Regions from separate parts of the Alcaligenes sp. LTN-3 genome, predicted to be linked through region 1. Evidence: riboswitches for the same ligand, from Rfam matches in the RefSeq annotation. Region 1 holds a riboswitch; the other holds the start of a gene.

Evidence for each region. Region 1 has a riboswitch for glycine ahead of AC6I6N_RS02305 (D-amino acid dehydrogenase). Riboswitches for the same ligand answer to the same signal wherever they lie in the genome.
Region 2: linked by a shared signal. The riboswitch ahead of AC6I6N_RS00720 (amino acid permease) and the one ahead of AC6I6N_RS02305 (D-amino acid dehydrogenase) in region 1 are both predicted to bind glycine.

What each region holds. Positions count from the first base shown of each region.
Region 1 is NZ_JCAPDN010000001.1:481,415-497,054, forward strand. Features, by position in the region: gene AC6I6N_RS02260 (FAD-dependent monooxygenase) at 303-1,442, shown strand; gene AC6I6N_RS02265 (MFS transporter) at 1,712-3,028, shown strand; gene AC6I6N_RS02270 (hypothetical protein) at 3,170-3,439, opposite strand; gene AC6I6N_RS02275 (YggS family pyridoxal phosphate-dependent enzyme) at 3,436-4,239, opposite strand; gene AC6I6N_RS02280 (aminotransferase class I/II-fold pyridoxal phosphate-dependent enzyme) at 4,317-5,624, shown strand; gene AC6I6N_RS02285 (DMT family transporter) at 5,726-6,595, opposite strand; gene AC6I6N_RS02290 (MarR family winged helix-turn-helix transcriptional regulator) at 6,681-7,190, shown strand; gene AC6I6N_RS02295 (VRR-NUC domain-containing protein) at 7,230-8,897, shown strand; partial or broken gene AC6I6N_RS02300 (ATP-dependent DNA helicase) at 9,695-11,071, shown strand; gene AC6I6N_RS02305 (D-amino acid dehydrogenase) at 11,016-12,377, opposite strand; glycine riboswitch at 12,426-12,506, opposite strand; glycine riboswitch at 12,511-12,598, opposite strand; gene nadB (L-aspartate oxidase) at 12,823-14,556, opposite strand; gene nadA (quinolinate synthase NadA) at 14,556-15,640, opposite strand, start outside.
Region 2 is NZ_JCAPDN010000001.1:141,860-157,499, forward strand. Features, by position in the region: gene AC6I6N_RS00665 (LysR substrate-binding domain-containing protein) at 1-225, shown strand, start outside; gene AC6I6N_RS00670 (zinc ribbon domain-containing protein YjdM) at 405-749, shown strand; gene AC6I6N_RS00675 (RNA polymerase sigma factor) at 948-1,442, shown strand; gene AC6I6N_RS00680 (FecR family protein) at 1,439-2,383, shown strand; gene AC6I6N_RS00685 (secretin and TonB N-terminal domain-containing protein) at 2,485-5,202, shown strand; gene AC6I6N_RS00690 (cytochrome-c peroxidase) at 5,232-6,416, shown strand; gene AC6I6N_RS00695 (iron-containing alcohol dehydrogenase) at 6,581-7,738, opposite strand; gene dctP (TRAP transporter substrate-binding protein DctP) at 7,826-8,926, opposite strand; gene AC6I6N_RS00705 (TRAP transporter large permease) at 8,944-10,266, opposite strand; gene AC6I6N_RS00710 (TRAP transporter small permease subunit) at 10,256-10,756, opposite strand; gene AC6I6N_RS00715 (mechanosensitive ion channel family protein) at 10,903-11,946, shown strand; gene AC6I6N_RS00720 (amino acid permease) at 12,026-13,432, opposite strand; glycine riboswitch at 13,811-13,900, opposite strand; gene aqpZ (aquaporin Z) at 14,129-14,827, opposite strand; gene AC6I6N_RS00730 (DUF3325 domain-containing protein) at 15,352-15,640, opposite strand, start outside.

The sequences.
Region 1 (15,640 bases):
AGTATTTGCTATTGCAGGGTGTGCACCGCAATAAACAAGTCTACACACTGTTAAATTCATAAATTAAATAAATTTTATGCTTCGATGGTCAAGGCTTGCCTTTGTTTTAAATTTTTATTTTAAGCTGTTGATTTTAATCTGGTAATTGGTTTTAAAGCTAAGGTTATAAGCAGTTTTTCGATAGCTGATGGTAGGTATAAACCCTAGCTCAATCACCTGTTTTCATGCTTAAACTTAGTGTGTACACTACTAAAAAACATGTAGTGAGCACTTTTAATTTGTGCCGTGATTTGGAGCTAACGATGGAAAAAACAGTCAAGATTGCGATTGTAGGGGCCGGTCTTGGCGGAGCCGCTGCGGCGACTCTGTTGCAGCAAGCTGGCTTTGAGGTAGAAGTATTTGAACAGGCGCCAGAATTCTCGCGTTTGGGTGCCGGTATCCACGTGGGCCCCAACGTGATGAAGATTTTCCGCCGTATGGGTTTGGAAAAAGCGCTGGATGATATGGGCTCGCACCCGGACTTCTGGTTCAGCCGCGATGGCGAAACGGGCGACTACCTGTCCCGTATTCCGTTGGGCGAGTTTGCCAAGAAAGAATACGGTGCGTCGTACATCACCGTGCATCGTGGTGATATGCATGCTTTGCAAATTGACAGCATCAAGCCCGGCACCGTGCACTTTGGCAAGCGTTTGCAAAACCTGGTGGATCGGGGTGACGACGTGCTGCTGGAGTTTGCCGATGGCACCAGCGTGACAGCTGACATTGTGATTGGGGCTGATGGTATTCACTCCAAGATCCGCGAAACCCTGCTGGGTGTCGAAGATCCGATTTACAGCGGCTGGGTGGCCCACCGTGCCCTGATCCGTGGTGAGAATCTGGCCCGTTTTGCCGATGAGTTCGAGGACTGTGTGAAATGGTGGACCGATGACCGTCACATGATGGTGTACTACACCACTGGCAAGCGCGATGAGTACTATTTTGTGACTGGTGTGCCACATCCGGCCTGGGATTTTCAGGGGGCGTACGTAGACAGCTCGCAAGAAGAGATGCTGGCCGCATTTGAAGGCTATCATTCCACGGTTCAGAACCTGATCAAATCGACCGAAAGCATTACCAAGTGGCCATTGCGCAACCGCAATCCGCTGCCTTTGTGGAGCCGTGGTCGTCTGGTCATGTTGGGTGATGCATGTCATCCCATGAAGCCACATATGGCCCAAGGTGCTTGCATGGCGATTGAAGATGCCGCCATGTTGACTCGCTGCTTGCAAGAGACCGGTTTGTCGGATTTCCGCACAGCCTTCGATCTGTACGAGCTCAACCGCAAAGAGCGCGCGACGCGTGTTCAGTCCGTGTCCAACGCCAATACCTTCTTGCGCACGCAAGAAGATCCGGCCTGGGTTTACGGCTACGACCTGTACGGTCAGGACCTGAAGTCCAGCTAAGCCGTGCGCTGCGCTGAACTCGGGAGCGATCCGGGTGCAGCGCATCAATCTGATCGGGTCCCGCTGTGCATGGCCTCTCTATAGGGATAGAGCTGGGCATGTGCAGTCGGGAGTCACTGTTGATACATCATTTCTCATCCGTAAACAGTCTGCAGCCCAATGGGGGGAGTGCGGACGTGTTCAGGGTCCTGCTGTGTTCTGTCAGGCGCTGTTTTTAGGCAGTTTTCTGGTTCACCAGGCATACCAATAATTATCTGGAGATATACAAGGTGCATTCATCCATCCAAAGTCCCACGGCGGTGCCTGCAGGCCGGGACGGAAACGGGGATCTCTACAAAAAGATCGTCTGGCGTCTGATCCCATTCCTGTGCTTTTGTTATTTGGCAGCGTATCTGGACCGCATCAACGTCGGTTTTGCCAAGCTGCAAATGCTCGATCATTTGCAATGGAGTGAGACAGCGTACGGCCTGGGGGCCGGGCTGTTCTTTCTGGGTTACATCCTGTTCGAGGTGCCCAGCAATTTGATTTTGGAACGTGTCGGTGCCAAGCTGTGGATTGCCCGCATCATGATTACTTGGGGCATCTTGTCTGGCCTGACCATGTTTGTCACCACACCTACGCAGTTCTACATTCTGCGTTTTGTGCTGGGTGCGGCAGAAGCGGGTTTCTTGCCAGGTGTGCTGTACTACCTGACCCTGTGGTTCCCTACCTACCGACGCGGCAAGATCATTGCCTTGTTCATGATCGGTTTGCCCCTGTCCAGCGTGATTGGTGGTCCTTTGTCCGGTTGGATTATCGGTCACTTTGATCACATGAACGGCTGGCGTGGTTGGCAGTGGTTGTTTCTTTTGGAAGCGATTCCCAGCGTGCTGCTTGGTATTCTGACTTTCTGGGCCTTGCCGAACAACTATCAGTCTGCGCAGTGGCTTAGCAAGGAAGAGAAGTCTCGGCTGGCTGCTGATCTGGCTGCCGACGATGCCGAAGGCAAGGGCGTCAAGCACAGCTTTAAAGATGGTTTCTTCAACCTGAAAGTGTGGATGCTGGGCGGGATTGACTTCTCCATTCTGCTAGGCACGTACTCCATCAGTTTCTGGATGCCGTCCTTTATTCGTGCTGCCGGTGTGCAAGACCCCTTCCAGATTGGTTTGATGACGGCGATTCCCTCGCTGGCCGGTGTAGCAGGCATGTTGATGATTGGTGCCAGCTCGGACCGTTGCCGTGAACGTCGCTGGCACTTGATCGTGCCGCTGACCATCGGTGCGATTGCCTTGGTTGCCAGTACTTTTGTGGCTCATCACGCCTGGTTGACTGTTCTGGCCTTTACGGTGGCCTCGGCTGTGATTATGGGTGCTGTGCCTGTGTTTTTCAGCTTGCCGGCTACCTTCTTGAAAGGTACTGCAGCAGCAACGGGTTTTGCGCTGGCATGTTCCTTGGCCAATATTGCCGGTCTGGTCAGTAACTCCTTGATTGGTTGGGTTACCGACCTGACCGGTTCGGGCAGCGCCGCTTTGTGGCTGTTTGCCGGTAGTTTGATGGTGAGCTGCTTGTTGGCATACGCCTTGCCTGCCAAGCAGGTGAACCGCTAAGTTGCTGTTTGTTCCTGCAGGCTGAAACACAAAAACCATACCCGGCTCTTGGCCGGGTATGGTTTTTTATAGTTGCGGCGTCTTGAGAACGCCGCTTTGACGAACCGCAGTGACGGGTTTGTGGCCGACCACTGATCAGGATCAGGCAGAAACCTTGCTGCCTTGCTGCAACCAGGCTTGCAAATCAGCGGTTTCGTATAGAACCTGTGCGCTCAGAACGCGCAAGCCGTGCGGGCCGCTATCCAAAATACGGTGCTCGCCTTTGGCTTGTTGCAGTTCCAGCTCGCTGTCAGGCAGCGTCATCAGGTGGCGAGCCACGGCAATCAGTTGTTCGGGCGGGCAGCAGGGGCTGGATTCAAAATGTCCGACTTCTTTACCGTTTTGGCGCAGGATCAGGCGTAATGGATTCATGATGTTGTTGCCGTATCGGAGACGGGCCAGTAAAAGTTGTTGGGCGTGGCGCGTGCACCAAAAATGGCTTGGCCAACGCGCACAATGGTGGAGCCTTCGGAAATGGCGACTTCATAGTCACCCGACATACCCATGGATAGTTCACGAATGTTTTCAGCGTGGGCAATGTCGTTGCGCAGTTGATCACGCAAATTGCGCAGCAGGGCAAAGCAGGGCCGTACCCGCTCCGGATCGGCGTCCATCAAAGCCAAGGTCATCAGACCTTTGACTTTCAAGGCAGAAAATTGTGGCAATTCGCGCACGAAAGCGTGTACTTCTTCGGGTGGCAAACCGAACTTGCTGTCTTCGCTGGAGGTGTTTACTTGCACGAAGACGTCCAGGCTGCGGCCTTCAATTTGTAGACGGCGGTCCAGCGCTTCAGCGGTCTTGAGCTTGTCCAACGCATGAAATTCAGAGGCAAAGCGCGCAACGGACTTGGCTTTATTGCTTTGCAGGTGTCCAATAACAGCCCATTCCAAATCTGGCAGTTCTTCGCGTAGCGCTTCGTACTTGCCTTCGGCTTCCTGCACCTTGTTCTCGCCCAATAAGCGACAACCGGCCTGGTAGGCCAGGCGGATGCGGTCAATCCCGAAGGTTTTGCTGACAGTAAGTAAACGGACATCGCCAGCAGCACGCCCATAGCGTACGCAGGCAGCATCAATTCTTTGTTGTACCAGGGCAATGCGTTCCCGAAATGCCTCTACACTGGTGGAGGTGGGATAATGCTCGGTGTGAAGTAGATCAGGGGCGGATTCGGACATGGCGCACCAGTAAGGAAGAAAAAAAAGATAAACTCGACCCTGCGGGTCGCGCATAAACTATTATGTCATAGGTCAAAATGAATATCCAGGGAAGCAACGCGAAGGAACTTTTCGATGATATCCGACAGCAAGTGGCACTGGGGCGAATTGCTCCGGGCCAGATTTTGCCGCCGGTACGCGAGCTGGCTCAAACACTGGGATTGAACCGGAATACGGTAGCCCTGGCATACAAGCGCCTGGTCTCGGCCGGGGTGGCCGATGCACAAGGACGTCGTGGCACACGGATCCGTGAGGCGATCCGGGAGCTGGCACGCGAAGGGCATGGCGCCAGCTCGGCCTTGCAGGATTTGGCCAGCGGCAATCCGGCGCTGGGCTATTTGCCTGCGCCCACCCAATTGACGGCTGGGGTACGCGGTCAAACCCAGGCTCTGTACGGTGCGGACCCTCTGGTGCCTGAGTTGCGTGCCGTGTGTCAGCAGGTGTTTCATAAAGACACACCGCCAGACACCGATTATCACGTCAGCTACGGTGCGGTCGATGCAATCGAGCGTTTGCTGCAAGCCTTTTTGCTGGCGGGCGATAAAGTCGGGATTGAAGATCCTGGCTATCTGAACAGCATCAACTCGGTGCATACGCTGGGCTACAAGCCAGTGGGTATTGAGGTCGATAGCGAGGGGATTGTGCCGGCCTCGCTGCAAGCCGCTTTGGAGGATGGCCTGCGCGCTTTGATCTTGACACCACGTGCGCACAACCCCACGGGATGCTCACTGAGCCGTGCTCGTGCCAAGCAGATCGAGCAAATTCTGAAGCAGTATCCCGAATTGCTGTTGATGATTGACGACCACTTCTGGATGCTGGCCAGCAGCCCTTACCGAAACGTGATTCCTGCCGATCATTTGCGCTGGGCTTTGATTCGTTCAGTGTCCAAGGGTCTGGGGCCGGATTTGCGCGTGGCTCTGGTGGCGTCGGATCTGCAAACCAGCGAACGCTTGTCGCAACGTTTGGCTTCGGGGGCGCAATGGGTCAGCCATCTTTTACAGCAAATGGTGGTTCATGGGCTGACGGATGCCGAGATCAAGGCGCAGACTCGTGTTGCGCAAGCTGCCTATGTGCAGGCTCGCGCCGACTTGATGCACGCCTTGAAAAAGCAGAGCATTCCTTTTTGGGATAGCGAGGAAGGCTTCAATCTGTGGATTCCGCTGGATCGGGAAGCCGAGCCGGTATTGGCGGGATTGGCTGCACGTGGCTGGCTGGTGCGATCCGGACAAGTCTTTGGTGTGAGCAGTCCTGCTCAAGGCTTGCGTGTCAGTTTTGCGAATCTGAATGCTAAAGACGCCCAGCGCTTTGCGACAGATTTAGCCCAAGTCCTGCAAGAACGCTATTAGTCACTATCTTGCTGCTTCTAACGGAGTAGCAAGATAGTGAACTCTCTTACGCGCCCATCCAGATCGTTAAAAGGGGCGCTATTTTTATGGGCGCACGATATTTATTTGGCCGGGCGATTGCTGATCCACTGTACTGCCAGCACACTGCCCATCACCAAAATAATGCCCAGCAGGCTGGAGCCTGTCATGGCCTGACCTAAAATCAGCCATCCCAGAATCACGGCGGTCAGCGGACTGAGCAGGCCCAGCGAGGACACGGCCACAGAGGGCAAGACGGCAATCCCGCGGAACCACAGGGTATAGGCCAGCAGCGCACCGACCAGACACAGGTAGAGGTAGCCGCCGATTTGTACGCCGCTCAAGGAGTTGTCCAGTGGTGGGTCCAGCCATAAGGCCAGAGGGGCAAGCATCAAACCGCCCAACATCAATTGCCAGGCCGTGAAAGCCAGAATCGGCATGCCACTACGCCAGCGGTGCGACAAGTAGGTGCCCATGGCCATGCACAAGGCCCCGACAATGGCCGCGACCATGCCCCAGGTATCCCATTGGCTCTCTGGCGAAAGTAGCAAAATACCCATGCCGATGATGCCGATCACACAAGCGACCAAGGCCAGGGTGACAGGGCGTTTACCTTCTAACGCCCAGGCCAGGGCAATCACCACCAAGGGTTGAGCTGCTCCTACGACGGCGGCCAAACCACCCGGCAAGCGGTAAGCCGCAACGAATAACAGCGCCTGAAATGCGCCAATATTCAAGGCCGCCAGAATCAGGGTACGCCCCCAATCACCTCGGGCAGGCATGCGTCGGCTCCACAAGAGCAGCATCACGCCAGCGGGAAAGCAGCGCAAAAAGGCCGCGATGAAAGGGCGATCGGGCGGTAGGATTTCGGTGGTCACAATGTAGGTGGAACCCCAGATGGCGGGGCCTAATGCGGTCAAGGCCGTCACCAGCCAGAGAGAAAGTCGGTTCATGATAAAAGTATCTTGATGTCGAGATAAATGCCAGTGTAGGGATGATTTATCTTAATATCAAGATAAATATCGAAATCGAGAGATCATGAGCGAAGAACACGACGCGGTAGACCTGATCATCAATCAGTGGCGCGAACAGCGGCCAGACTTGCAGAACCTGGACGCCATGGCCTTGTTGGGCCGCATGACGCGCTGCTTCCAACTGGTCCAAAAACAGATGAGCGACAACTTTAGACGTCACGGCCTGCAGTTGGGCGAGTTTGATGTGCTGGCCAGCCTGCGCCGCTCCGGCCCGCCGTACACCTTGGCACCCACCGCTTTGTTTTCCACCTTGATGGTCAGCTCCGGCACTATGACGCATCGTTTACAGGGCCTGGAAAAGCAGGGCTTGATCGAACGCATTGCCGACCCGGAAGATGCCCGCCGTATTCTGGTGCGTTTGAGCCCGGCGGGTCTGGCCTGTGTGGATGCGGTTGTGGTGGACCATTTGGCCAATGAAGAAAATTTGCTGGAAGGTCTGGATGCCACGCAGCGGCAAAGTCTGGATACCTTGTTGCGCGACTGGATGCGCTTGTTGGAGTCGCGCCAGGCTTGAAGGAGTGCTAAAGTAGCTGGATATATACACAGCCTGCTTATGACCCCGCCCGAGCTTCCTCCTTTTTACTATCTGCATAATTTCCATCAGGTTTTGCAGTGGGTACAACACACCAGTTCCGACCTGCTGGAGCCTGAACACGTCCAGTGCGGCCATCGTTTTGTGCATGCTTCCCAGCCTGCACAAGCCCTGTTGGTGCGCTTGCTGATGCGTAAAGGCCCGGTGTTTCGTATCGACAAGTTGCGTTATGCCGAGATCGAAAACCTGGATGCGGCAGTGCAAGAGCTGGCGGCTTGCGAGCTAATAGAAACCGATCCTGAGCTGGATCTGGAAACCTTGTTTGCCGTCCATACGGTGCCCGAGCTGCGTCGCTTGTTCAGTGATCTGCCAGCCGCCGGGCGCAAATCGGACTATCTGGAATGGATTGGGCAGGCTCACGGTGAACAGGCTCGGCCTTTTACGCAGTGGTGTGCCGATCCAGTCCTGCAAGCTCCCACACTGCGCCTATCACCGCAAGTCATGCATTGGGCACAGCGTTTGCAGTTGCTGTTCTTTGGCAACCATTATCAGGACTGGTCCGAGTTTGTGATGAGCGATCTGGGCCTGTATCGCTACGAAACCGTGGTTCTGGATCAGGCCAGTCGGGCGTTTCGCCACAATGAGGACGTGCGCTTGTATGAAACCTTGTCCGAGCTGCGAGACGCACAGGATGAGGCCGACCCCGATCTTTGGATACAGCGCTTTGCCGCCGTTCAAGCAGTTGAGACTGACAGCGACTGGCTGCAACGACGTAAGGCAAAAACCCTGTTCCAGCTAGGCCAGCAAGCCGAACGTCAACATTGGTGGGCCTTAGCCGAACAAGCGTATTTGCAGACAAGCTGGCCGGGAGCCCGTTACCGCCAATTGCGGGTATTGGAGCGTCAGGAGAATCATCAAGGTGCCTGGCCCTTGTTTTGTCAGGCGTGGAACCAGCCCGAAAATGAAAGCGAAACCCAGAAGTTGCTGCGTATGTTGCCTCGCATGCGTCGCAAACTGGCGGTAGACGCTCCGCCCAGCTCGCCTTCCAATAAACCCGCAAGCCGCACACAACGCAGTGATCTGGTTTTGTTCGATGACGGCAATCGGGTCGAATCGCAGGTGCTGGCTCATTGGGACAGCCCCTTGGCACCTGTGTTTTACGTAGAAAATGCCTTGTTCCCGGCCTTATTGGGCTTGTTGAGCTGGGAGGCTATTTTTGCTCCCTTGCCTGGTGCGTTTTTCCACCCCTATCAAGCTTGTCCAGCCGATTGGGGTAACCCGGACTTTGTATCGCGCAGGCAAAATTTGTTTGAGCAGTCTTTGAGTGTGCTGGACGGCGCAGACTATAAAACCGTGATCTGGCAACGCTGGCAGGAAAAGCGTGGCATACAGTGCCCCTTGCTGATCTGGCCTGCCTTGGATGAAACCTTGATCGAGCAGGCCTTGCATTGCATCCCCGCCCAGCACTTACAACTGGTGTTCAAGCGTATCTTGCAGGATTGGCGGGATAACCGTTCCGGCCTGCCGGACTTGGTGCGCTTCATGCCTACCCAGCAAAGCTATGAATTGATTGAGGTAAAAGGCCCCGGAGACCGCTTGCAGGACAACCAGCGGCGTTGGCTCAGTTATTTCGAGCAGCACGCCATCCCTGCGCGTGTCTGCTATGTGACTCGGCCTGAATCCACATGAAAGCCTGGACGGTCGGCGTACGCGCCTTATGTGAATTTACCGCCCGCAGCGGGGATCTGGACCTGCGCTTTACACCTGCGGCCACGGCACAGGAAGGTATCCTGGGCCACCAGCAGTTAAAGCTGCGTCGCCCCGAGCACTATGAAGCCGAAGTGCCGCTGTCCTATGAGATGGAAGGGCTAGTGGTGCGTGGTCGAGCCGATGGGTTTGATCCCGTCAGCAATTGTCTGGAAGAGCTGAAAACCTATCGAGGTGCTTTTGATGCCATTCCCGAGCACCATAGACGCCTGCACCAGGCGCAAGCCAAAGTCTATGCGGCCATGCTTTGCCAGGCGCGCGATTTGCCGGGAATGACCGTCAGCGTGGTGTATTACCACGTGGACAAGCACAAAGAAACCAGTGTCTCTGAATACCTGGGGCGCGCGGATCTGTGGGCCTTTTTTGAGCAGCAATGCCGCTTGTATCTTGAGTGGGGGCGGCAGGAGCAAAAGCATCGGCTGGCGCGTGATCAAGCTTGTACTGCTTTGCAATTTCCCTTTGATCAGTTTCGTGCGGGTCAGCGGCAACTGGCCGTAGCCGCGTTCCGGGCTCAGCGCGATGCACAGTGCCTGTTAGCCCAAGCGCCAACCGGTATCGGCAAAACCTTGGCAGTCGTATTTCCCGGCCTGAAAGCCATGCCGGAGGCGGGACTGGATAAGCTCTTTTATCTGACGGCTAAAAATTCGGGTCGGCAAATGGCCTTGGACGCCTTGCAGCGTTTAAACCCAGAAGGTGAGGGCGCGTGGCGGGTGCTGGAAATGGTGGCCCGCGACAAGCAGTGCCCCAATCCGGATAAAGCCTGCCATGGCCAATCCTGCCCTCTGGCCGAAGGCTTTTACGACCGGCTTCCTGCGGCCCGTCAGCAAGCTCTGGAGCAACCCATGCTAACTAGCCAGCGCTTGCAAGAAGTGGCTAGCAAACACCAGGTCTGCCCCTATTACTTGAGCCAGGAAATGCTGCGTTGGGCGGACGCCATTGTGGGCGACTACAACTATTTTTTCGACACACATGCGGTGCTGTATAGCCAGACTCTGGTTCAGCAATGGCGCAGCGCTGTTCTGGTGGACGAAGCACACAACTTGGTAGAACGCGCCCGTTCCATGTATTCCGCGTCCTTCTCGCAAGCGCAGTTGCGCATGGCGCGTAAAGCCGCGCCTTCGGCCTTGAAGCGTCATTTCACGCCATTGACTCGCTTGATGGAGGATTTGATACCCGAGGAAGGGGGCGATCAATGGGGGCTGGAAAAAATCCCGGAGGATCTGCTCGAACAGTGCGACTATCTGGCTGCCCGCTTAGGGGCCTATGTGGCTGAGAACCCCATGCCGCAAGACAGCCCCTTGCTGCAGTTTTATTTTGAGCTGCTGTACTTTGTGGACCTGGCCGGACAGTTCGGCTCGCATTCCTTATTCGATATTTTGGCGCAGCGCGATGGTGTGCTCCTGAACCTGCGCAATATTGTGCCTGCTCCGTTTCTGGCTGAACGCTATGGCGACGCGCATGGTGTGGTGCTGTTCTCCGGCACCATGAATCCCTCACAGTTTTATCGTGATGTCTTGGGTTTGCCGCCAAGTACAGCTGAGTTGAACGTGGCATCGCCGTATCGGGCCGAGCAACTACGGGTACGCCAATATGCTGGCCTGTCCACGCGCTATGCTGACCGGGCCCAGAGCCTGGGCGGGGTCTGCGACATTGTCGGGCAGGCCTACCAGGAGCAGCCGGGCAACTATCTTTTGTTCTTGAGCAGTTTTGACTATCTGGAGCAAGTTAGCCAGGCCTTGCAGGAGCGCTGGCCGGATATGCCGCTTTGGCATCAGCAGCCGGGCATGAGCGATCTGCAAAGAACGCAGTTTCTGGACCGCTTTACGCTGGACGGAACGGGAGTAGGTTTGGCAGTGCTGGGAGGGGCGTTTTCAGAAGGGGTAGATTTACCCGGCAAACGCTTGATCGGTGCTTTTATTGCCACCCTGGGTTTGCCGCAATTCAACCCGGCCAATGAGTCGGTGCGGCAAGTCATGGCCCGGCTCTTTGGGGAGCGGCGGGCCTATGACTATACCTATCTGTATCCGGGACTACGCAAGATTACACAGGCCGCGGGTCGTGTGATTCGTGATGAACAGGATCAAGGTTTTGTGTATCTGCTGGACGAGCGCTATGGGCAGCGGCGGGTGCAGCAGTTGCTGCCGGACTGGTGGCAAATTGAGCAGGTGCGGACTGACGCTCGTTCTGCGCAATGACCTCGGTAATGATCTGCGCGGTGGCCGCTGACAGCGTCCAACCTAGGTGGCCGTGGCCAGTGTTGTAGTACACGCCCGGGCGGCTGCCTGCTTTTACGCGCGGCATCATGTCCGGCATCATGGGACGCAAACCAGCCCACGGTACAACACGATCGGTCGCGGCATCGTGGAAGTTGCGGCGGGTCCAGTTGGTCAGCGGGGCGATACGGTCGGCGCGAATGTCCTTGTTGGCACCGTTGTATTCCGCCGTACCGGCCACGCGCAGACGATCTTTGCCCAGGCGGCTGGTCACAATCTTGGCTTCTTCGTCCAGCAAGCTGACCCAAGGGGCGGCATGTTGGGCTTCGGGCGTATCCAGATACACCGAAATCGAATAGCCTTTGACGGGGTAGATATTGATGTAGTCGCCCAGCATATGGGCCAAGTGACGGCTGCCTACGCCAGCGCACACCACCAAGGAATCGACAGACAGCGTATGGGTGTGGGCTTCAGCGCCTTCACCGGTACGCAGCTGGATACGGTGTGGTGGGCCACAATCAATACCCAGAACTTCTGTATCTTGCAGGAACTTCACGCCGCGTTTGGCGCAGGCATCGGCCAGACCGCGTGTGTATTTGTGAATATCACCCGTGGCGTCCGAAGGCGTAAAGAACCCGCCGTAATAGGTGCCTTGCAAGGCAGGTTCAATCTGGTGGATTTCCTCGTTGGTAACGGTTCGGCGCTCCAGACCGCCTTTTTGCAGCAGTTGGCTGACTTTCTTGCCAGACTCAAAGCCGCCGGGGGTGTGGTAAATGTGCAGAATACCGCGCTGTTCTAGGTCGAAATCAATGTTTTCGTCCTTGGCCCATTGGTACAGATTCTCGCGGGCGGTAATGGCCAGCTTGACGGTGTCCACGGTGTTGCGCTCGTAACCGGAAATCGCGCCTACAAACTGTGCCATCCAACTGTATTTGTGCCAGCTTGGCTTGGGGTTGAACAGCAGCGGGGCGTCTTTGCGCATCATCCACTTCAAGCCCTTGAGTATGGTGCTGCGGCTGTTCCAGACCTCGGCATTGCACGCGGATAACTGCCCGCCGTTGGCAAACGAGGTTTCCATGGCGGGGTAGCGCAGGCGGTCGATAACGGTAACTTGATAGCCTTTCAAGCTGAGGGCGTAGGCGGTGGTGATTCCGGAAATACCGGCGCCAATGACGGCAATATGCGACATAACAGGCTCCTGACAGGTGAATTACCACCGAGTAGTGGCAATACCCCATCTGTCCTGTGACCTGAGAGTTTATCCAACCGATGTTTCAGGCTGGGCTCCTTCGGTGGGCGTCATGCGCCGCTCTCCAGAGTGTCGGGCTGGTACGATCCTTTTGCCTGAGAGATTCCGGGGTGGTTGCTCCGTCGGCGCCTGACTGAACAGGTCTCTTTCATACCGCCTGTAGTGACGCAACTACAGTAGCTGTGCTTACAAAAGTTTGCAATCAGGGTAAACCGGGAGCTGCATGCAGCGCTTGGGGGATTTCTATGGATAGATGCAATTGTTGGCTAAGCCCGGAAAATTGTTGAGACTGCCGGTCCTTGATACCGAGTTATTACTTACTTTTTCGCTTAATGTGGGCCCGACATGTCGTTGATTCCCGACCGGTGCTTGTTTCTTTATGGACTTAGTCCAGGCGGTAATGCGCACCCAGACTGCGTGGTCGATCCAGGGCGGCCCGGGTAAGCAGCCAGGCGGTGTCCAGTTGCAGGCTGAGGGTCCGTTGATCCAGGCTGGGGGGCAGAAGGCTAATTTGCCCGCGCCAATGGTCCAGGGTGTGCAAGGCCTGAAGCAGTCCTAGGTGATTGCGTAGCAAGCCGACATGCTCTTGCATTAAGTTGCGCAAGGCGGGCAGAGAAGGGGGATTGTTGGTGGATGAGCTGTGGTTTTTATGGCTGCCGTTGCTATAGCTATTGTTTCCGTCATATTGGCAAGCTTTGTCGTTGTTGGCGATGATTGCGTTTTCCAGTGCATCGGCTGCCGTGGCTGTCATAAGGGAGGGGCGTGGATTCGAGCTCGAACTAGAGTTCAAACCCAAACCCCAATGGGGGCCGACATTAGCCTGTGAACTGGAACTTGGATTTGAGTTTGTGTATGAACATGAACTTGAAATCGAACTTGTAGTTGCAGCATCTGTCTCCGGGACCAAAGCTGAACGCTGGGTCCTCTTGCTTCTAGCAATCGCCTCGGCCGCCGCCCGCCCCATGACGACGCACTCCAGCAAAGAGTTGCTGGCCAAGCGATTTGCCCCATGTAAACCTGTGCAGGCTACTTCCCCCACGGCATATAGACCAGGCACCGTCGTGCGGCCTGACATGTCTGTTTGAATTCCCCCGCAACTGTAGTGCGCGGCAGGCGCAACCGGCACCCAGTCCCGACGTAAGTCCAGGCCCCGGCATAAACCTTCTTCCAGGGCTTTGGGGAAATGCTGCTGTAAGGTATCCGCACCAAGATGGCGTACATTCAGCCAGACATGGCTACTGCCTTCTTGCCGCATATGTGCGGCAATAGCGCGCGACACAATATCGCGTGGGGCTAGTTCCCCTCTGGCGTCGTAAGCTGGCATGAAGCGGCGGCCTTGCTTGTCCAGTAAATGACCACCCTCACCACGCAAGGCCTCAGTCAGCAAAAAGGTCGGACCCTCTGCATGCAGGCAGGTCGGATGAAACTGCACAAATTCCAGATCCCGTATGGCAGCGCCTACGCGCCAGGCTAAGGCAACCCCTTCGCCCAAGGCGCTATCGGGATTGGTGCTGTGCGCATACAGGCTGCCCAGCCCGCCTGTTGCCAGCACGACATGGTCCGCCAAAATGGTTTCGTAGCGGTGGGTGTGTTTGTCGTAAATATCCACGCCAGCCACTGCGCCTTGTTCGTTGCGGCGCAGAGTCAATGCCAGACAGTCTGTACGCTGCTGAACATGAGGGGCTTTAGCCAATTGAGGAGCCAAAGCCTGCATGATGGCGTAGCCGCTGGCATCGGCCGCATGCACGATGCGCCGCCGACTGTGCCCACCCTCACGGGTCAGATGCAATTGGCCATCTTCGGTTCTGTCCAGAGGCACCTGCCTTTCCAGTAGCCAATGCACTGCATCTGGCGCGGCTTGCAAAATCCCTCGTACTGCCTCCTTATCCGAGTGCCGAGCGCCGGCTTCCAGTGTGTCTTCAATGTGTTGTTCCAGGCTGTCTTGGGCACTGAGCACAGCCGCCAGACCACCCAAGGCCATCGGGCTGGCCCCGCAAGGAACGGGGGCGCTACTGAGTAAAGTGACATGCATCGAGGAAGGCAAGGACAGGGCCAGACTGGTGCCTGCCAGCCCCGCACCGATGATCAGCACCTGCGTCTGTGTTGAGCCTGAATGCATTAAGCGGCTCCTACATGTTGGAATTGCTGGCTGTGCTCGGCCAAGTCCGCACTGACGCGTAAATTGCTTTGCTGAGCAGCCGCAAAATCCATCATGCGTTGCAAGGAGCGTCGTGCGCCCTCACGTAGATCGGGGGCCACTTGAATACCAGGGCCTGGTTGACTGAGACGTTGACGCAAAGCCTCCAGACTGTTCAACGCCATCCAGGGGCAATAGGCACAGCTTTTGCAGGTGGCACTCTCGCCCGCAGTTGGTGCTGCCAGAAAGGTTTTGCCCGGCGCCTGCTGGCGCATGGCATGCACAATCCCTTGATCGGTGGCGACGATAAAGGTGTCGGCAGGATGATTGATGGCAGCGCGCAGTAGCTGCGTTGTCGAGCCAACCACATCCGCCAGCGCAACAACAGAAGCGGGTGATTCGGGATGAACCAGAACCTGGGCATCGGGGTGCTCACTCATCAAAGCCTTCAAACCATCGGCCTTGAATTCGTCATGCACCAGGCATGAGCCTTGCCAGAGCAGCATATCTGCACCGGTTTGTTTTTGGATATAGGAGCCCAAATGACGATCCGGTGCCCACAGAATCTTTTTCCCTTGTGCGTGTAAATGCCGCACGATGTCCAGGGCGATGGAGGACGTCACAACCCAATCCGCCTGTGCTTTGACGGCTGCGCTGGTATTGGCATACACCACCACTTCCCGGTCTGGATGCGCAGCACAAAACTGCTTGAAATCCTCGGGGGCGCAACCCAGATCCAGCGAACACGTCGCCTCGTCATGTACAGCCAACACACGTTTTTCAGGGCTCAAAATCTTGGCCGATTCGGCCATGAAACCCACGCCGGCCACCAACACTGTGCTGGCCGTATGCTCCTGCCCAAAGCGCGCCATCTCCAGGGAGTCACCCACGCAGCCGCCAGTCTCCAAGGCTAGATCCTGAATATCGGGGTCCGTGTAATAGTGGGCGACCAGCACGGCGTCTTGCTCCTTCAACTGCTTGGCCAAGGCTTGCTTCAGCGCGGCTTTATCGCTTTGCACGCTGAGTTTGGGAGGGACGTCGTGCCAGGTGATTTGACGACTCAAAG
Region 2 (15,640 bases), 340 kb from region 1:
AACCAGACCACGCTGGCATTGGACGCTGCGATGGCGGGGCAAGGTGTGGCCTTGGCGTGCAAGGCCTTTGTGGCAATGGATCTGGCCGCCGGGCGTTTGGTGCAGGTGGCGGAGGCAGGGACCTTGGGGCCGGATTTCTATCTGGTGCGCAAGCGCTCGGCCCCGGTCAGGCAGTCGGCCCAGGCGGTATGGGATTGGTGCTTGAACAGATTGTTGCCTTGTTAGTGTGATGCTCAACAGGTTCGAGTTTGTGCAGACAACCGTTTCGCAATACGCAGGCAGGTGCCCGTGAAACGTACGGTCTGGCTGTATTGGGGCTCAGCGTTTTTGGCCTTCCTGATGCAAAGGGCTAAACTGGCCGCACTTCTGGTGCAGCAGCACCCAGCTTTTTACAGGAAAAAAATATGAGCACACCGCTTCCCTGTCCTCAGTGCACCTTGGAAAATACCTACCATGACACCGAGCAATGGGTATGTGCCGATTGTGGCTATGAATGGCAAGACGCAGACCCGGCCTTGGAGTCTGAAACCGATGGTGATGAACTGATCGTTAAAGACAGCAACGGCAATGTGCTGGCCGCTGGCGACGATGTGATTCTGATCCGAGACCTGAAGGTGAAAGGTTCCAATACCTTGAAAAAGGGGGCCAAGGCCAAAGGCATCCGTCTGGTTCAGGGTGACCACGAAGTCGATTGCAAGATTGATGGCATTAGCTATTTGTTAAAGGCCATGTACTTGAAGAAAGCCTAAGCACTCAAACTTGGGTTTTTGGCAGGCGCAGCGTATAGACACGCTGCGCTTTTTTTATGCCTGCAGACAGGGGAAGGCATCCAGGCGACGGCAACCATTAGTCAGCGTATTAATGGCAGGTAGTAGCAAACAAGGCGTTGGGCGTGTATATAATAATGAGAATGATTATTAATTATATGTTTATCTGATTGTCTTTCTATGTCCAAGCTGACGGCGGCGTTCCTGACCCATTACCCGGATTTGATCCGCTATCTGCGCAGGCGTACGCATTGTTCTGAACTGGCGCAAGACTGCGCGCATGACACGTGGTTGCGTTTGTTGGAGAAGGGTAAGCAGGTTACGGCGGACAACCACAGAGCCTATGTGTTCAAAGTTGCTGCCAATATCGCGGCGGATTGGAATCGGCGTCAAACACGCGAGCAGGCTGCGTTCGATGGCTACGCCTTGAGTGTCGCCCATCACCATGCGCCGGATACGTACGAAGAAGTGCAGGCCAAGGAAACCTTGCAACGTCTGGAGCAGGCCCTGATGGCTCAGTCCCAGCGCAGCGTACGTATTTTTATGATGCATCGCTGTGAAGAGATGAGCTACGCGCAGATCGCCCAGAAGTTGTCGGTGTCCGAGAGCACCATTGAAAAACACATGATGCGTATTTTGCTGGTGGCGCACCAAGTCTTTAATTGCGCAGAATGAACGCGCCGCCAGATTCGGCCTGGAGCCGTGTGGATGAAGATGCCGCTCGCTGGGTGGTGCGCAAAGAAGGTGCCAAGCTAGAGCCGGACACCCTGGCTCAGTTCGATGCCTGGTATGGGGCTGATCCTTTACATGCTCAAACTTATGATGCCTTGGCGGCCAGTTGGCGGCGACTGGATCAGGTGTCGGTGCTGCCCATTGCCCGTAATAAGCGAAAATCCCGTGTCAAAACGCTGGCCAGTGCCTGTGTCTTGATGGGGGCGTCTTTTTACGCCTGGCAGATGTTTGAGCAGCAAGGTTTGATTAACAGTGGGGTAGAGATCACCCAATTAAGTCTGCCTGATGGCTCGGTGGCGATTCTGGACGCGCAGACCCGTGTGCGTCTGAATTTTGAACATGGCCAACGGCAGGTCAGCGTGGAGTCGGGACGTGCCTTCTTTCAGGTGGTGCCTGCCACGGCTCAGACCGGTCCGTTCACTGTGCAAACCGGCCTGGCGCAGGCGACGGCCTTGGGGACGCGCTACGAGGTCAGCTTTAACGATCAGGTCAGTACTGTGGCAGTGTATGAACATACCGTGCAGGTGCAGTGCCAGTCTTGCGATACGTCGCAGCCGGTGATCTTGCAGCCGGGAGACAGGGCCACGGTGGCGCACGGGCAATTGCAGGCGCAATTGGCCCAGTCTACGGCTTCCACACACGCGGAAGCGGCCCCGGCCTGGACGAATGGTTTACTGAGTTTTGATGATGTCAGCCTGCGGGAAGCGGCCCGTCAGTTGGGACAGTACACGCATCGCGTGATCTGGATGGGTAGCGAGAAGGCGGAGGCAACGCGGGTGTCCGGTGTGGTGCAAGCGGCTCGGCCAGCCGCCGCCCTGAACTTGCTGACCGTGGGGCAAGGCTTACAAATCAGGGAGTTGCCGGGGCTTATAGTTATTTACTAATGATAATTATTATCAATAAAAAAATACGATGGTCATCAGGGGTGAGGAAAGAGGGGTAGCACAGCGTCCTGAGGGTAGTTGTTTACATAGGATGCTCCATCATGAAGTGCGCTTTGCAGGACACGCCGCCTCTTTTTGCCATGCGCAGGCATGTTCGTTCCGGCGTGGCAACCGACTCTTTTTCTTCTTCCCAAGGCTCGCGCTTTAAGCAGGGGCAAGTGGCTATCTTGATGGCCAGTGTCTTGCTGCTGATGCAGCCCATGCAGGCGCACGCGGCCGGGCCGATCGTGCTGGATATGGCGTCTCAGCCTTTGGCCGATGCACTCTTGCAGATTGGCCGTCAAGCCCAGGTGGAGATCGCGTTTTCACCGGGGCAGGTTCGGGAAAAGCGCGCTGTAGCCTTGCAAGGTGAACTGACGGTTGAGCAGGCTTTGGATACCTTGCTGGCCCCTTGGGGACTGGCGGCCAGAGCTCAGGGCGATCAGCGTTATACGATTGTGACGGCCCCTGTTGCCAAAGGCTTGTCCGTGCTCGATCCCGTCCGTGTCCACGGGCAGCGCGTCGGAGAGCGCCGTTATTCCCGCGAAGAACTGGATCAACGCGCAGCGGGTAACCGTGATCTGTCCAGCCTTCTGGCCGACAACCCGGCTGTTCGTCAGAACGAAGCCGCAAAAACCAGTGCAAATCGTGGCTCTTTGGCGCTGGAAGATATCAGCTTTTATGGGGCCAGCCCCTTCCAGAATCAGTTCCAGATTGATGGCATCAGCTCCACCAATCAGATTGATCCGGCCAGCCGTAATTTGAACCTGCAGGTGGGCAACGTGCCCGCCTATGCTCAGGCCTACAACCTGGATACCCATATGCTGGAGAGCGTAACGGTGCTCGATAGCAGCATTCCCGTGGAGTATGGTCGCTTTACCGGGGGCGTGGTCGATGCCAAGGTGCGAGATCCCAAGGGTGATAACAGCTTTCGTGCAGACTTCAGCTACAACTCCTCGGGGCTAACGTCGCAGACTGTGCCCGAAGAGCAAAAGAAAAAGTTTGGGGCCGGTGAACCGGGTTTCACTCCTGCCTGGACCAAGCGCTTTTCGTCCGCCATGCTGGATGTGGGCATCACGGATAGCACCGCTGCCTTGATCAATGTGTCCCGGCGTGAGTCCAGCATTGATCGCACCATGCGCGTCTTGCACGAGAAGGAGTTTACCGATGTGAATACGAACTCCAAGGACCGTGTCGATAATGTGTTCGCCAAAGTTCATACCCGTTGGAGTGCCAGCACGGACTCCGCCCTGACCTTCAAGTACGCGGATCGGCGCGAGGACCTGGTGGATTCCGGCATCCTGGCCAATCGGGTTCAGTGGCAGCATCAACAGAAAGCCTATGGTCTGGGTTTCGATCTGAACCATGACCTTGGGTGGGGGCTAGGCCGTGTGCAACTGGGTTATGACCAGATGAACAGCTACCGTAATTCCGACGGCACGGAGTACATGGTCAATATGGTGTTTTTGCCCAATGGCCGACCAGACTACACCTATATCAGCGGCGGGTTTGGGCAGGAATCCACCGAGCAGCGCAACCTGACCTTGAAGTCTCGACTGGAGTTCAAGCCGTTCCAGACCGGGGCCATTGAACATACGCCTTATGTGGGTTTTGAGCTGGCCCACACCAAGGGAGAGTTTGTCCGTCATCAGGATGCGTATGGGGGGCAAAAACGTCATTACAGCGGCGGGCAAGCTAGCAAGGTCCAGACCTTGAACTACTACCGTGCTGGAGAGGTGGGAGTCAGCTATACCAATGCATCCGTTTATGTGTCGGATCGCCTGTCCTGGCAGAATCTGGCCTTGACCACGGGCTTGCGCATGGATAAAGACAATTACTTTGGCAACACCAATCTGGCGCCACGTACCTTGCTGGAATGGGATGTGCTGGGAGCAGGAGAAACTCGCCTGTCAGGTGGCTGGTCGCGTTATTACGGCATGGATATTCTTGGAACCGCCATGCGTGAGCGCAAGAGCCAACTACACACTTTGTTGGTGACGGGGGGCAAGCCGGTCGACCGGCCGTCGCACACGGCCTACAAGCTAGATGGGCTGAGAACACCGTATGACGACGAGTGGGCCTTGCGCTTGCAGCAGCAGTTATCAAGCAAGGTGGCCGCCGAGCTGGCCTATGTACGCCGTTATGGCCGTCAACAAGTCTCTCTCGAAGGGCTGGCCAAGACAGGCTACACCTACACGAACAACGGTAAGTCTAAAACGGATGCTTTTACCTTGAGCCTGATGAGCACGGCCCCTTGGACCTTGGGCGAGAGCCTGTGGACAGCGCGTGTGGATGTGACTTATCAGCACAGCAAGCGCAATAACAAGCTGGCTGACGGCTACGATGGCGAGGCCGAAGCACAGGAGGAGAACATCTATTACAACGGTGACCTGATACGCCGGGGTGATCGTCCAGTGGGGGATTACAACCTGCCTTGGCGAGTCAGTGCCGGTGTGACTGGTAGGTGGGCGCGTTATGGTTTGCAGATGAACAACCGGATCAACTGGAGCAGTGCGCGCATGGATGTGCATTATGTGGGTCTGAGTCAGGACGACGGACTGGAAAAGTATGAATCCGGTCGGGTCGGTTCCTATTGGACCTGGGATATGCGCCTGGACTGGGAGCCGGCCATGCTTAAAGGTCTGGGCCTGGGGCTGGATGTGCTGAACGTGCTGGACAAGCAAGCGCCCGTAGTGGTCTCGACCCCGACTTCGGTGCTGAACCCGAACCTTTATCGCACAGGACGAGAGCTGTGGTTGCGCGCTTCCTATCGATATTAAAAGGGGGGCGAGCAGGCGCAAGTTTGCTGATGGTGGCACTGGCAACCGTGCTGCCAGGAGCCGCTTGCGCGGCGGGGGGAGTGGAGACAGGAGCGGACCAGAAGCTTGGCTCAGGTTTAGCTTCTGCTCCTGTGCTCACTACGGGGCCTTCCGCGTCGGAGACAACAGAGCAATCCTGTGGAGCTAAGGACAGGCTGGAGGCCGAGTGTCTACGCATCCTCTATAAAAATGTCCCCGCTCAATGGCCTGCGCCCACTATTGATCCGGGGCAGCCCTGGCAAGAGTGGGGGCCCGTGCCGGGGCCGGGCTCCAGCGCCCAGCCCCAGGCGGCAGAGGATGCCAGGAACACACAGATTGTCTCCTTGGGTGCCCGGTTATTTTTTGATAAGCAACTGTCCCGCAAAAAGCAGATTTCTTGTGCGTCCTGTCATCAGCCGGACAAGTCCTTTACCGATGGCAAAGCCTCCGCCGTCGGGGAGGACGGCTTGATGGGCAAGCGCCGTACTCCGCCCTTGTTTGCTGCGCCGTTTGCCAAAGCTTTGTTCTGGGATGGCCGTGCCAACACCTTGCAGGAGCAAGTTGTTGGCCCTATTGAAAATCCGCTGGAAATGAACCATGCCTTGAGTGACTTGATGCCGCGTTTGCAGGAGTCAGAGGACTATAGACAGGCATTTCAACAAGCCTTTGGCGCATCCTCATCCAATCCCATCGACGCCGCGCGATTGGCCCGAGCCTTGGCCGCTTATGTAGTCACCCTCCGTCCGGCAGCAACGCGCTTTGATGACTTTATCGCCGGGGATACGGCCGCTTTGAATGATCAGGAGCTGATCGGCCTGCATCTGTTTCGTACCAAGGCGCGTTGCATGAACTGTCATAACGGCCCCATGTTGACGGACAACGGTTTTCACAATATTGGCCTGTCTTTTTATGGACGTCGTTTGCAGGATCTGGGGCGGTTCGAGTGGAGCCGAGACCCCGCTGATCTGGGCTTGTTCCGCACTCCCAGTTTGCGTAATGTCGCCAAGGCCGGTCCCTGGATGCACAATGGTTTGTTCCCCAGTCTGGACGGCCTGCTGCGTATGTACGATGCGGCAATGGGCCCGGACCCTAAAGAAACCGGTCCATTGGTGCCGCGCAAGTCTGAACGGATCCGGGAGCTGAACTTGAGTGACGAGGAAATCCAGGCTTTACGTGCTTTTCTGGAGGTCTTGTAGTGATCAAAGCAGGCCAAACCTGACTGGCGGGCACAAAAAAAACGATCGTGTTTACCACGATCCAGATTGCTGATGAACCCCACGTTTTTTGATTTGGGGTTTATTTTTTATTTTCGTTGCGACGAGCAGGAGTGGGCCAAGACACGACTGTTCTTGAAGGCCGCTTAGGTCCAGAGTTGAGCATACAGGGCCTCAATCTCTTCTTGAGACGCAAGCCGGGGGTTATTGTTGGGTGATCCTGAAGCCAGGGCTTGTTGGGCCATGGTTGGGCGTAGAGAGTCAAAATGTGATTGCTCAATACCGAGGGCACGTAGGCTGGGAACCTGCAAGTTCTGGTTAAGTTGATGTAATGTGCTCAGCAGTTTTTGATTGGCCAGGGTGTCGTTATCCTCAGGTGCAGCGAACCCTAAGGCTCGGGCACATTGTGCATAGCGTTCAGGGGCTGCCGGGATGGAGAAGGCCGTGACCGTCGGTAGTAGGATGGCATTGGACAGACCATGCGGAACATGAAAGAAGGCGCCGATGGGGCGGCTCATACCATGCACCAGTGCCACTGAAGCGGCAGAAAAGGCAACACCTGCCAGGCTCGCTCCAAGCATCATGGCTTCACGGGCAGGACGGTTTTGACCGTCCTGGTAGACTCGCTCCAGGTTGGGACCGATCAGGTTCATTGCCGCCAAGGCCTGGCTGTCACTGTAGGCATTGGCCTTGCGACTGACATACGCTTCGATAGCGTGTGTCATGGCGTCAATGCCGGTGTCGGCAGTCGTGCGCGGCGGGACTGTCAGAGTCAACTCATAGTCGATCAGCGCCGCGTCCGGTACAAAGGCCGGGCCAGTGCACAGTAGCTTTTCGTCGTTTTGTTCGTCGGTAATGATGGTGAAACGGGTGAACTCAGAGCCGGTGCCGGCCGTAGTGGGGATGGCAATCAGAGCAAGCCCTTTGCGGGTGACGTGGGCTGGAACGGCGTAGTCTCGGATCGTACCGCCATGACGGCTCAGAACGGAAATGGCTTTGGCGCTATCAATCGGGCTGCCACCGCCCAAGGCAATCAAGACATCGTACGTATCGCTGCTGGCTTGAACGACACCGGCCTGAATCGAGGCGGCGGTGGGTTCGGGGACAGTCTCGGAAAAGATATCGCAGTGTATGTTGTGCTGGGCCAGCAAAGTCTGGACCCGCTGTGGATGGCCTAACGAGACCATGGTGGGGTCGGTAATGAGAAGCGCTTTCTGGCAGTGCATCGAGCGCAGCAAATCGGGTAGTTGCTCTAGAACACCACCACCAATCAGTAAGCTGCCGGGTAAAGAGATCAAACTCATGACGGTCTCATTGTTGCGGGGTCTGGCGAGTTAAAAAACGATAGTGGCGAACCACTATCGTTTTCTGACTCATGAACGAGCGGGCTCTTACTTCATGCAGGCCTTGATTTTTTCCAGGTCCGGGCCGTCAATGGGGCGTCCCAGATTAAAGGGCATGGAGGTCTCGCGCCAGTCTTTGTAGTCTTGCAGGTATTCGATCTGGCTGGCATACACTTTGGCGGCATCGGGGTTACTGCAGGCCACGGAAATCATGACCTCGTTGGTTACCTGCTGAATGGTTTTCAGACTTTCGTCATCCATGCGGTGGATTTGAACACCCGCTTTTTGGAAGGTGCGCAAACCTTCGGTGGCTCGTTTTTCGGTAAAGGCAATGGACCACATCATGGTTGCGTCGGCGGCAATCTTCAGCTTTTCCTTGGTGGTGTCGCTCAAGGCATCCCAGGCCGCTTTATTGATCATGACGCCAAATACAGAGGCAGATTGATGCCAGCCGGGTGTGGACCAGTGCTTGGTGACTTGATGCAGGCCCGCCGAGACATCCACGTTGGGCGTCGAGAACTCGGCGCCGTCAATCACGCCGCGCTCCAGCGATTGATACAGCTCCTGGCCGGCCATCGATACCTGGGTGCCGCCGATTTTCTCCAGCACCTGACCTTGTTCCAGACCGGATAAGCGCAGGCGCTTGCCTTTTAGCTCTTCCAGGTTACGAATGGGGGTGTTGGTGCGAAAGCCCGACTCATTATTGGTAATGGCATAGGGCAGATAGACCATGCCGTATTTACCGTAAATCTCGTTATAGAGCTCTGCACCGCCCCATTCTTTGATCCAGTTGGCATAGTCAATGGCATTGAACAAGCTCGAGTGCGTGGCCAGCGGGGAGAAGGCTGGGTTACGGCCTGCCCAATAGCCGGGCCAGTCGGCACCGGCCTGAATGGTGCCGGACTCTACCGCGCTAAAGACCTCACCGGTTGGGACAAGAGAGCCGCCTTCAAAAAATTCAATTTTCAGCTCGTCGCCGACCAGCTTATTGGCAAGCTCGACCCACTTTTTGTCCATCTCCACTAATTCGATGGAGGCGGGCCAGGTGCTGGTCATTGTCCATTTTTGAGGGGCTGCCTGGCTAAGGCCTGTCATGCTGAGTAGAGCGGCCGTGGTCAGTGCGGTGAGTATCTTTTTTGTTGGCTTCATGGTGTCTCCTAGTTGTATTAACTGCCGTACAGCACGTGTGGTAGCCATGTGACCAGATTGGGGAAAATGGCTATCAATATACACATGAGAATGACCAGGAAAATAAACGGAATAACCCCCGTAATAATTTCCGTAGTTTTGACTGAGGGAGGGGTAATGGCACGCAGATAAAACAGGGCGTATCCAAAAGGAGGGGTCAGGAATGAGGTTTGCAACACAACAGCAACCAAAACAACAAACCACAGCAGACTGACTCCCATTTCCTGAACGATGGGCAACAGAATGGGGAAGGACAGCAGCACAATACCCGTCCAGTCCAGGAAACAGCCCAGGATAAAGACAATCAGCAGCATCACCACGATCAGCAGCCAGGGCTCCATATCCAGGCCGCGCATGATGTCCTGGACCGCACCCAGTCCGCCCGTAATGTTGAACACTCCGGTAAACGCCGTGGCACCGACCACAATGAACAGGATCATGGCCGAGGTGCGACCCGTTTCATACAGGGCATTAAAGAAGGTGCGCCACTGGAATTTGCCGCGGAAAATGACGATCAGCAAGGACAGCAAGACCCCGATGGCTGATGCCTCTGTGGCCGTTGCAATACCCGCTAGCATCGAGCCCAAAATACCCAGAATCAGGAAAATAGGCGGGACGGCCTCCAGGAGCAACATTTTGATCAAGGCCGGTTTTGAGATCTGTTCTTCCGGCTCGACGGACGGGGCTCGTTCGGGGTGTCGCCAGGCAATAAAGACGACCCAGGCGGCATAGAGCAAACCCAGTAGCACGCCTGGAATCAGGGCGCCTGCAAACAGCTCGCCAATGGACAGCGGTGAGTAGCTGGCCATCAGGATCAGCATGATGGACGGTGGGATCAAAATGCCCAGGCACCCCGAGGCGGCGATCACGCCGGTGGTCAGCTTGGGGCAATAGCCATATTTCAGCATGGGGCGTAATGCCATCATGCCGGTGACGGTGATAGAGGCGCCGATAATGCCGGTGGTCGCCGCCAGCAAAATGGAGAGAAAAACAACGGCAAGTGCCAGGCCACCGCGCACCCGCGACATCAAGAGTCGCAAGGCCTCGAACATCTTGTCCGTGACTTCCGAGTCGGACAGAAAGCGGGCCATCAAGATGAACAAGGGAATGGCGATCAGCGTGTAGTTGTCCAGAACATCGCCATAGATGCGGTTGACGACAATGCCCAAGACCATGGGTTTGCCGGCAATGAGCGTACCAATAACGGCTGTTCCACCCAGAACGAAAGCCAAGGGATGGCCCATGAATAGGCCCAGCAACAGCAGGCCACCCATCAGCAGTGCAATCAACTCAGGCGTCATGATGGCCGGGCTCCTTTTGGGTCAGCAGACGGATTACCTCGGCAATACCTTGAATCAGCAACAGGGCGGCAGCCACCACCATGGAAATCTTCAGTGGGTAAACGGGCAGTTGAACGGCGCCGTAGGTCGTTTCACCTTGGGCCAAAGAACGCATGGCAAACTCATAGCTGCGAGTCAGAAATACCCAGGCGAAGGGGAAGAAGAAAATGAGGTAGCCCGCAAGCTCAGTCCATTTGCGAGCGGTAGGGGAAAACTTTTGGATCAGCAGGTCAACGCGGACATGAGATTGATGCTTGAGGGCATAGGCGCCCAACATCAAAAAGTAAAAACCGTAGAGCTGTTTGGTGGCATCAAATGTCCATCGGGTAGGCTGATTGAGCACATATCGCATGAACACTTCATAAATAATAATGGTGGCAAAAATAATGGCGATAAATGAGAGGATTTTGCCGATGAATTCATTGAGTGAGTCAATAGCCTTTAAAACCATCGTTTTCCTTTGGCGCGAATTGTTATTGTTTCAGACTGACGGTTTAGTCTATGAGCAAGGCAAGCCCTGTCACAACGTGGGTTTACCCTTACGTAAACCTAACTCGTTATAATCGCTTGGCCAAGGACGGCGCAATCGGAGGAAAAGTGCAGGATCACACCTTGTTGATCAAATACCTGACAGGTATGGGGATCTTTCTGGCCTGCTTGCTGGCGGCATTTATTCTGGCTTTTATGAGACATCGTCGGCGCAAGTGGTCGCACAATGTCATCGCGCAAATCGTGCAGTTGGGCTTGTTGTACGGCGCCATTGCGGTTGCCCGCCAGTACGTAAACATGGCTATTGCCGATTACCACGTGACGTTGGTGACACCGCGCATGGTCGATTTTGTGGCTGTGCTGACGGCAGCGGCGGTGTTGATGCATACGTTGTCGCTGTTGATCAACCGTCTGGAGAAAACGCAGCTTAGCAAAGGGCGGGATCCGACCTCGGCACGCCTGATTGCACGGGTGTTGAAGTTCGGCGCATTTGTTCTCATGTTGCTGTTTTTTGGCGAGCACTTCGGATTAAGTATGTCCGGACTGTTGGCCTTTGGCGGTATCGGCGGCATTGCGATCGGTATGGCAGGCAAGGATATTTTGAGCAATGTCTTCTCCGGTGCCATGTTGTACTTTGATCGTCAGTTCAAGATTGGCGACTGGATACGTTCGCCTGATCGCAATATTGAAGGGACGGTGGTTGAGATTGGTTGGCGCCTGACCAAGATCATGACGTTTGATAAACGGCCGCTTTATGTGCCCAACTCCTTGTTTTCTTCCATCAGTGTGGAAAACCCGGGGCGCATGACGAATCGGCGGATCAATACCGAGGTGGGGTTGAGGTATGAGGATGCCGGCAAGCTGCGCGGTATTGTGGATGATATTGGCCAGATGCTGGCTCAACACCCTGATATTGATCAGACACAGACGACGCTGGTCTATTTCAATGCCTTTGCAGACTCATCACTGAACATCATGGTGTATTGCTTTACCAAAACAACTCAGTGGGCCGAGTGGTTGGGCATTCAGCAGGATGTGTATTTGAAGATTATTGATATTGTGCAGCAGCACGGTGCCGATTTTGCCTTCCCCAGTCAGACTTTGTATGTGGCGAAGGGGGGCGAGCCAGAAGGGGCAGCCCGGACCGAGTAAACACACAGGTCCAGCAGTACGGCCAGTCCCGGTGGCGGCAGCACAGTGCGGGGGCGCACTGTGCTGTGTCCTGCTTGGTTTAGCGTACGCTTTGCGTCGCCAGACTCAGGGCCAGATCTTGTTTCATGCGTTTCTTGTAGAAAGGCAGGCAAATAAGCAGAGCCAGGAACCAGAAAGGTGTGGCAATCAGGCCGATCAGGGTTTCTTCTTCCTGGCTGAACAGGTACAGCGCAAAGGCAAAGAACACCAGAGTCAGATAGCACATGGGAATGGCAAAGGGCATTTTGTAGCTTGATGCAGCGTGTGCCTCAGGACGAACCCGGCGGTACTTCAGGTAGGTGATCAGGATCACGGCCCAGACAAAGATAAAGCAGATGCTGGCCACGGTGGTCACAATTGTGAACACACGCATCACATCGCCTTCTGCGTATAGCAGGAACAGGCTGGACAGCAAAAGGGCGCACGAATAGATCAGACCATTGCGGGGAGTACCGTTACGCGACAGTTGGCTGAAGGCTTCGGGAGCCAGCTTGTTCTTGGACAGACCGTACAACATGCGGCCCGTGGAGAACATGCCGCTATTGGCGGACGACAGGGCCGAGGTCAGCACCACAAAGTTAATGATGGCCGCTGCTGCACCTACGCCAATCAGCAAGAACATATTTACAAACGGACTCTTGTTGGGCGCGACAATATCCCAAGGGGTGACGGTCATGATGGCGGTCAGGGCCAACACGTAAAACACAATCACGCGAACCGGAATCTTGTTGATGGCTTTGGGCAGGTTCTTGGCAGGGTCAGCCGTTTCAGCCGAGGCGGTACCCACCAGTTCGATACCCACAAAAGCAAAGATGGCGATCTGGAAAGCGGCAAAGAAACCATTCAAACCATTGGGGAACATCCCGCCGCGATCCCATAAATGGGTCAGGCTGGCTTTTTCGCCGGTTGGGCCCACAAAGCCGGTAAACAGCAGGTACGCGCCCACACCAATCAGTGCCACGATGGCAATGATCTTGACCAGGGCAAACCAGAACTCGAGCTCGCCAAACAATTTGGCCGACAGCAGGTTAAAGATCAGCAAAAAGGCAATACAAGCCAGACCGGGTAGCCACAGTGGAATGTCCGGCCACCAGAATTGGGTATAGCCGGTAATGGCGACAATATCGGCAATGCCAATAACTACCCAGCAGAACCAGTAACTCCAGCCTAGAAAGTAGCCCATGGTGGGCCCGAGAATATCGGCGGAAAAATCCACAAAAGATTTGTATTCCAGGTTATGCAGGAGCAATTCTCCCATTGCCCGCATAACAAAAAATAAAAAGAAGCCGATGATCATGTAGGTAAACAAGACCGAGGGTCCGGCCAGACTAATGGTGCGGCCTGATCCCATAAATAGCCCGGTACCGATAGCGCCTCCAATGGCTATCAGTTGCAGATGCCGGTTTTTCAACGAGCGTTGCAGTCCAGATGAATGTTGCTGAGACACACTGTACTCCTAGTTTTTTTTCGTTCAAATGCGTAATTATGACTGTGCTGCGAGAAAACAATGGGCACAACCCGTCCTCAAGAACGGTTTTCTTGATGCCGATCTACATAAAGTAGGGAGCGCACAGCAGTCCTCCTTGTTCTGACGACATGAAATGCCAAAACAGACCTGCGTGCGAATAAAAATGGGAATAAAGGGGTGGTGTGCCAGGCGGTCAGACAAGGCGCCTGACTATCTGCTCATAAATAGGCTCCGGACAAATAGGTGGACAAAGACCATATGGCCTTTGTACCCCCTCTGTCCGTTTACCTGAGAGCTTATCCATCGGCGGGCGACGGTCCCCTTCGGTGGGCACTGATGTGCCTCTCTCCAGAACGTCAAGGGTTCAAGATTCTTTTGCCTGAGAGATTCCGGGGTCGTTGCTCCGTCGGCGCTTCATCAAGGTGAAGACTCTCACCTGAACCGTTATTGACGTCGCTATTGTATAGACAGGTAAAAAGCGATGACTACTATCGTTAACCTGTAGGTGATTGATGAGAATGGTTCTTGTTTGTCAGTGGGGTTTGTGCTGGACATTTTGCCGTGACGTCACCAAGGATGCGCCCTTTGCACAGAGCCGCATTGTCTTGAATCGGGCAGGCTGCCTTGTTCCAGACGATGCGGCTCTTTTGTTCTGCATGCCGATGTCAGTGTTGCTTACTCGTCGTTGGCATGTAAAAAGCGATACACCAAGGCGCCGATCACACCACCAATCAAGGGGGCCACCCAGAACAGCCACAACTGTTCCATGGCCCAGGTGCCTTGGAAAAAGGCCACGCCGGTGGAACGGGCAGGGTTCACGGAGGTGTTGGTGATGGGGATGCTGATCAGGTGAATCAAGGTCAGCGCCAGACCAATCGCCACACCGGCCAGGCCAGCGTGACCACGCTTGTGAGTCGCACCCATGATGATGAACAGGAAGAAGGCGGTCAGCACAATTTCTGCGATCAGGGCCGCGTTGCGGCTGTAATTGCCTGGCGAGTGCTCGCCAAAGCCGTTGGAGGCAAAGCCTGCCACGGGATCAAAGCCGGCTTTGCCGCTGGCGATCAGGTACAGAACGCCGCCGGCCAGCAGGCCGCCGATAACTTGGGCAAGGATGTAGGGAATAGCGTCACGAGCGGGGAAGCGTCCGCCAGCGACCAGCCCCAGCGTGACAGCCGGATTGATGTGGCAACCAGAGATATTGCCAATGGCATAGCACATGGTCAGCAAGGTCAGGCCAAAGGCCAAGGCTACTCCGGCAAAACCAATTCCCAGTTCAGGATAGGCAGCGGCAAAGATCGCACTTCCGCAGCCCCCAAAGACCAGCCAGAAAGTGCCCAGCGTTTCTGCGGTGCATCGTTTAATTAAAGACATGATATGGCCCTGTTAGTGATGTAACACGGCAGCATTCTAGCGATAAGCACGGTTCACCCACTGAAGGAAAGGAAAACAACTGTCAAAAGTTTTCCTTTGTTGAGGGTGGTGTTTTTTTATAGTAAATGTGAGAAATGTGCTTAAGGTGGCAGTTTGTGTCAGATGCAGGGTTTTGTTGGAATTGCGAAGAATTGCTGCTTTTTGGGATGGCGTTATAAGTAATTTGTGGGCTAATTTTTTAGCTGCTTTGAATGAAATTTAAAAATCAGGGGTGCGAAATAAAGATGAAACAGGGAAAGTTGTTTATATAAATAGTTATTTGATGCTTTGTTTACGAGTTTAGATTTTCAGTAATTGAGGGGGCGGATTTTGGGACGTATTTATTCTGACGTCTTTATTGGTTTTATGTTTTCTTGATGTGTTTTGATTTTTAAGCAGTGACTAGTGAGGATCAGTGGAAAATCTGAATTGAGTAGAAATAAAAAAAGGACCAAGATGCTTGGCCCTTTCGGTTTAGGTCACGCTTACGGCATTTGCTCAATGAAAGCCGCTGTCACGGGTGATACCTGGTGGAAATCAAAAGCCTGATGGTAGATTTCTCCATTCTTGGCTTCTACAGTTAGCCATAGTTGATGCTCAACCTCACTATTGGGCGGGATGGCAATTTCTACCGATCGTGTCCAGCGTGTGCTGTTAAACGCCTGACGGGGTGTAGGCATAGGCTCGGGCTTGCTGACTTGCAGATAGGCGCGGCGTATATGCGGGTCGCAGGCTTGGCAAAAGCGAATCTGGAAGGCTTTGCGATGTGCGCCG